2 regions of the Bradyrhizobium sp. Kon58 genome follow, and region 2 is predicted to be linked to the other one. Evidence: riboswitches for the same ligand, from Rfam matches in the RefSeq annotation. Region 2 holds a riboswitch; the other holds the start of a gene.
What was found. Region 2 has a riboswitch for S-adenosylmethionine ahead of AC0L20_RS24170 (O-succinylhomoserine sulfhydrylase). Riboswitches for the same ligand answer to the same signal wherever they lie in the genome.
Positions count from the first base shown of each region.

Region 1: linked by a shared signal. The riboswitch ahead of metX (homoserine O-acetyltransferase MetX) and the one ahead of AC0L20_RS24170 (O-succinylhomoserine sulfhydrylase) in region 2 are both predicted to bind S-adenosylmethionine.

Region 1 covers NZ_JBVVOT010000008.1:195,512-198,818, forward strand. Annotated here, with positions in the region: gene hisC (histidinol-phosphate transaminase) at 1-262, opposite strand, end outside; gene AC0L20_RS16900 (chorismate mutase) at 297-1,145, opposite strand; SAM riboswitch at 1,349-1,428, shown strand; gene metX (homoserine O-acetyltransferase MetX) at 1,521-2,720, shown strand; gene metW (methionine biosynthesis protein MetW) at 2,734-3,307, shown strand, end outside.
Region 2 covers NZ_JBVVOT010000016.1:33,490-36,796, reverse strand. Annotated here, with positions in the region: gene AC0L20_RS24180 (PAS domain-containing protein) at 16-426, opposite strand; gene AC0L20_RS24175 (2'-deoxycytidine 5'-triphosphate deaminase) at 532-1,668, opposite strand; SAM riboswitch at 1,749-1,828, shown strand; gene AC0L20_RS24170 (O-succinylhomoserine sulfhydrylase) at 1,899-3,095, shown strand; gene AC0L20_RS24165 (SGNH/GDSL hydrolase family protein) at 3,219-3,307, opposite strand, start outside.

The DNA.
Region 1 (3,307 bases), on a different contig from region 2:
CGGCGCCGCAGATGATGCGGTTGGGATCGAGCCCGAAGGTCCGCCCGATCGCTTCGCGCAGCACGCGCGAGGTTCCTTCCGGATAGTCTTCCAGATGATCCGCCACCTGCTTGAACGCCTCGATTGCCTTCGGCGAAGGCCCGAACGGCGTCTCGTTGGCCGAGAGCTTGAACACCTTGCGGCCGGGCTCTGCCACCGGACTCTTGCCGGGCGTATAGGGCGCAATATCGAGAATGCCGGGATTCGGCACGGGGCGGGACATCTTCAACTCCGGACTGGCTTAAGCGGTTCGCGACTTACGATTTCGACCCGGTCGGGGGCACCGTATAGCGCGTTGCGTGGCTGCCGACGAGGGCCGTGGAGCGCACCGAGGCCCCCGCTTCGATCAGGGCAGCCTTGATCTTGTCGAGGCTGCTCGTCGCGGTGACAGAGACCAGCAGCGCGGCGCCGTCGAAGGCGGTGTCGGGTACCGCCACGATCTCGGCGAGCGGTGACAGGGCGCGTGCGACCTCGGCGTTCCACCCCGAAACGCGCACGCTGAAGGTCTCGACCTCCGTCACCAGCGCGCTGTCGGCGACGCGCGAGACCGCGAACACGGGCAACGCCGCCGGGTGGTCGGCGCGCTCGACGAAGGGCAGCCGCGCGATGATCTTTGGCGCGCCGGCTTCTTCCAGCGACAGCCACCACGGCGTGCGGCTCGAGGTCGCCGAGACCAGCGCCAGATCACCTTTGGACTTCGCGACCGCCTCGACCGCCGCCTGCGCGCTGAAATGCGCGATGTAAGGCACCGTGAAGCCGAAATGGAATCGCGCGGAATCGCGCATGGCCGGCTCGCTCGCCGAGATGTCGGCGTGGACCGAGAACGGCGCCTGGACATAGGTGAACGTCGCGATGATGACGCGCCAGATGCTCTCGACCGTGTCGAGCGGCAGGATCCCGCGATGGCGCTGGACGAGGTCGCGCATCATGGAGGCCTCACGTGCCGGGCGGAACGCCGAGCCGACCTCCTGGGTCTGCTTCACCTGGATCAGGCGGTCGATGATGTCGCCGCGCTGCATCAGCAGACGATGCATGCCCTCGTCGATCGCGTCGATCTCCTTGCGCAATTCCTGGAGTGATGGTGGCGCGGGCGGACGTTGGGACATGTCTGTGAGGTGCTGTTGCGAGGCGTTCAATGCGGATCAGTCGAGCTGTCACCGCTGTGATGGATATCCTGATTAGGCAGTCGGGGCTGCGAAAGCAAAGAGAAATGCAAAGGGAAATCGGGCCCTTTCCGCCCGTGGCGCGACAGGCGAATTTGGCTGATCCGGGCCGTGACTTGACGAAAACCGTCCAAGACGGTAGTTTTTAGCCGTTCCGTGGTCATTTGAGCCGGCCGGCTTGCAGCCACGTTAAAAAACTCGCTAAACAGGCCGGGGACCCTTTCGATCCCGGCCGAACCTATCGTTCAGGCCGGGTTTTTCATGGCCTGATGTCAGTCGCGGTCGGACCCCCGATCGCAAACGAGTCAGTGGTCAGAGATGGGCATCAAGTCAATTCCCAGTCCCGCGATCAGCGCCGACGAGCGCTCGCACGAGGTCGATCATCCGAGCTCCCAGGTCGCACGCTTCGGTGCCGACCAGCCGCTGCCGCTTGATTGCGGCGTCGATCTCACCCCGTTCCAGATCGCATACCAGACCTATGGCGAGCTCAATGCCGAGCGGTCCAACGCAATCCTGATCTGCCATGCGCTGACGCTCGACCAGCACGTCGCCAGTGTGCACCCGCTGACCGGTAAGCCGGGCTGGTGGGAAATCATGGTGGGGCCCGGCCGCCCGCTCGACACCAATAAGTATTTCATCATCTGCTCGAACGTCATCGGCGGCTGCATGGGCTCGACCGGCCCCGCGTCGACCAATCCGGCGACCGGCAAAGTGTGGGGCCTGGATTTTCCGATCATCACCATCCCCGACATGGTGCGAGCCCAGGCCATGCTGCTCGACCGCCTCGGCATCGATACGCTGCTCTGCGTCGTCGGAGGCTCGATGGGCGGCATGCAGGTGCTGCAATGGACCGCGGCCTATCCGCATCGCGTCTTCTCCGCGCTCCCGACCGCATGCAGCACGCGCCATTCGGCGCAGAATATCGCCTTCCACGAACTCGGCCGGCAGGCGGTGATGGCCGATCCGGAATGGCATGGCGGACGCTACGTTGATCACGGCACCCATCCGCATCGCGGCCTCGCCGTCGCCCGCATGGCCGGGCACATCACCTATCTCTCCGATGCCGCGCTGCATCGCAAATTCGGACGGCGGATGCAGGACCGCGAGCTGCCGACCTTCTCGTTCGACGCCGACTTCCAGGTCGAGTCCTACCTGCGCTACCAGGGCTCGTCCTTTGTCGAACGCTTCGACGCCAACTCCTATCTCTATCTGACCCGCGCGATGGATTATTTCGACATCGCCGGCGACCATGGCGGCGTGCTGGCGAAGGCGTTCGCGGGAATCCAGACCCGCTTCTGCGTGGTTTCTTTCACCAGCGACTGGCTGTTCCCGACCTCGGAATCGCGCGCGCTGGTGCACGCGCTGAATGCGTCGAGCGCGCGGGTGTCGTTCGCCGAGATCGAGACCGATCGCGGTCACGACGCGTTCCTGCTCGACGTGCCCGAGTTCTTCGACATCGCCCGTGCCTTCCTGCAGTCGGCAGACAAGGCGCGCGGGCTCACCGCCAAGAAAGCTTAAAGGACGGCTAGTCATGTCTGTACAGGAAGCGCTGCCGCTCGGCGGCCTTGCGACCGGGCAGCCCGGCGATTTTCGCGCCGACCATGTGCTGGTGGCCGAGATGGTCAAGCCGGGCTCGAAAGTGCTCGACGTCGGGTGCGGCGAGGGCGACCTGCTCCAGCTGCTGGAAACCCGCGGCATCGACGGCCGCGGCATCGAGCTGTCGCGCGAGGGCGTCAACCGCTGCGTCGCCAAGGGTCTTGCGGTGGTGCAGGGCGATGCCGACACCGACCTCGTGAATTATCCGGATGACGCCTTTGACTACGTGATCCTGTCGCAGACGTTGCAGGCAACGCGGCAGCCGAAAGTGGTGCTGGAGAATTTGCTGCGCATCGGCCGCCGCGCCATCGTGTCGTTCCCGAATTTCGGCTTCTGGAAGATGCGGCTCCAACTCCTGATCGGCGGCCACATGCCGCGCACGGAGAACCTGCCGGCAAGCTGGTATGACACCGCCAACATCCATTTCTGCACCATTAAGGATTTCGTCGAGCTCTGCGATGCGATCGACGTCAAGATGGAACGGGCCGAGGCGCTCGACCTCTACGGTC
Region 2 (3,307 bases):
TAGTTTTGCGCAGGCTTAGTTTTGCGAAGCCTTGGCGGCCCGCTCGCGCTCGACGCGCTCGGTGACGTCGCGCGCCATCGCCACCGATCCCTGCACCACTCCAGCGGCATCCCGCACCAGGGCAAAGGTCATCTCGATGTAGAGCTTGCGTCCGTCCTTGTGCAGCGCGCGGGTCAGTGTCGGCTTGCCCGCAAGCTTCATCGCGCCGCTGGCAAGCGCGGCCTCGAAACCCTTCCAGTGCGCGGCGCGCAGATGTTCGGGAATGATCAGGTCGAGATTCTGGCCCAGCGCTTCGTCCGCGGAGAAGCCGAACAGTGCGAACGATGCGCGATTCCAGCGCATGATGGTGCCGGAGCGATCCGAATAGATCAGCGCATCGGCGACGTCGTCGAGGATGTTTGCGTCGAGTTGGGATGGATTGGTCATGTCAGCACCTGGTGGCCCGGATGGAGCACAGCGTAAGCCGGGATCGTGCCACAAGTGAGACTTTCCCGGGTGACGCTTGCGCTCCATCCGGGCGACGGATGATCGCTACACCCGGAAATGCTTGCTCAGCTTCAGCCCCTGGGCCTGATAGTTCGAGCCGATGCGCTGGCCGTACATGGCGTCGGGGCGGGCCAGCATCTTCTCGTAGACGAGGCGGCCGACGATCTGACCGTGCTCGAGGATGAACGGCACCTCGCGCGAGCGCACTTCGAGCACGGCGCGCGACCCCAGCCCGCCGGCGCCGGCATAGCCGAAGCCGGGATCGAAGAATCCGGCGTAGTGCACGCGGAACTCGCCGACCAGCGGATCGAACGGTACCATCTCCGCGGCGTAATCGGGCGGCACCTGCACCGCCTCTTTCGACGCGAGGATATAGAACTCGCCGGGATCGAGGATCAGGCTGCCGTCGGGACGGGCCGAGATCGGCTCCCAGAACTCCTCGACGGAATAGCCGGCGCGGCGATCGACGTCGATGACGCCGGTGTGGCGCTTGGCGCGGTAGCCGACGAAGCCGCCGCTCTTTTCGCCGGAGAGATCAACAGAGAGGGCGACGCCGCCGGTGAGATCGGCATCGTCGACATCGACGAGACGCTCGGTCGCGTGCAGCGCCTCGAGGTCGTCGATGTTGAGGATGGCATCGCCGGTGCGGAAGCGCACCTGGCTCAGGCGTGAGCCCTCGCTGACCAGCACCGGGAACGTCTTCGGGCTGATCTCGGCATAGAGCGGGCCGTGATAGCCGGCACCGATCATGTCGAAGCGGCGGGTGCCGTCGGCGATCACGCGGGTGAAGACGTCGAGCCGGCCGGTCGAGCTCTTGGGGTTGGCGGCCGCGACGATCTCCGGCGGCAGCGCGAGGCTTTCGAGCAACGGCACGATGTAGACGCAGTTGGTCTCCAGCACCGCGCCGTCGGCGAGGCTGAACTCGTGCAGCTTCAACTCGTCGATGCGCTCGGCGACGGTGGCGCCGGGACCGGGCAGGAAGCTGGCGCGAACGCGATAGGCGATGTCGCCGAGGCGCAAATCGAGGCTCGCCGGCTGGATCTGGCTTTCGACGAAATCGTAAGCGGGCAGGATGAGACCGCCCTCCGCCATCGCCGCGATCATGCGGTCGGGCAGGATACCATTGGCGTCGGCGGCGACCGTGAACGTCAACCCGGGGTCCTCATCAGGGATCAAACACATCCCGACATGCGGGAAATATGAGCGTTTTACGGCTATCCGATGGACGTCTTGACGGAAAGGGCATTGCGGAATATGAGCATGACTTATCCCGTGGTGATTTGAGCCGGCCGGCTTGCAGCCACGTTAAATAAGTCGCTAAACAGGCCGGGGACCTCTGTGATCCCGGCCCGTGGAGATATTCCAGGCCGGTTTTTTTGTGACCATTTTCGATGGTCACTTCAGGAGGTCCTATGTCGAAGTCCCCGGCGCCAACCGCCCACTACCGTCCCGAAACTCGCCTGGTTCATTCCGGCACCTTACGCTCGCAATATGGCGAGACGTCGGAGTCGCTGTTCCTGACCCAGGGCTACGTCTACAACAGCGCCGAGGAGTGCGAGGCGCGGTTCAAGGGCGAGGACCCCGGCTTCATCTATTCACGCTACTCCAATCCGACCATCGCGATGTTCGAGCGCCGCATGATCGAGCTCGAGGGTGCTGAGGCGGCACGTTCGGCGGCGACCGGCATGGCCGCGGTGACGACCGCGATCCTGGCGCCGCTGAAGGCCGGCGATCACGTCGTGGCCTCGCGCGCGCTGTTCGGCTCGTGTCTCTACGTCGTGCAGGATTTGCTGCCGCGCTACGGCATCGAGACCACGCTGGTCGACGGCCTCGATCTCGACCAGTGGCAGCGCGCCATGAAGCCGAACACCAAGACGCTCTTCCTGGAGAGCCCGACCAACCCGACGCTCGACGTGCTCGACATTCCCGGCATCGCCGAGATCGCGCACAGCGGCGGAGCGCGACTCGTCGTCGACAACGTGTTCGCCACCCCGATCTGGCAGAGCCCGCTCGCGCTCGGCGCCGACGTCGTGGTCTATTCCGCGACCAAGCATATCGACGGCCAGGGCCGCTGTCTCGGCGGCATCATCCTGTCCTCGGAAGCGTTCATCGCCGAGCACATCCACAATTTCATGCGCCAGACCGGCCCGTCGATCTCGCCGTTCAACGCCTGGGTCCTGCTCAAGGGCATGGAGACGCTCGCCGTGCGCGTGCGCGCGCAGACCGAGACGGCCGCGCGCATTGCGGACGTTCTGGCGAGCCATCCGAAGATTTCGCGGCTGGTATTTCCCGGCCGCGCCGATCATCCGCAGGCGGCATTGGTGAAGAAGCAGATGCGCGGCGGCTCGACGCTGGTCGGCCTCGAGGTCAAGGGCGGCAAGCAGGCGGCGTTCCGTGTGCTCAACGAGCTCAAGCTTGCCAAGATCTCGAACAATCTCGGCGACGCCAAGAGCCTCGTCACGCATCCGGCCACCACGACGCATCAGCGTTTGAAGCCGGAGGACCGCGCCGCGCTGGGCATCAGCGAGGGCTTCATCCGCTTCTCGGCGGGGCTCGAGCACGCGGACGATCTGATCGAGGATCTGACCGCGGCGCTGGAGAAGGCGTAGCCAGGCATTCGACATCGTAGGGTGGGCAAAGCGAAGCGTGCCCACCATTCACGATGGCGGTGCCGATAGATGGTGGGCACGGCGCGCGAAGAGCGCGCCTTTGCCCACCCTACGCACCGATGCTCACATCGGCCGGTACGTCCGCACGTCCGCGGGCACGTTCACGCCGAGCTTGATCTGGCCGACGGAGCGGATGATGTCGTCGCCGAGGA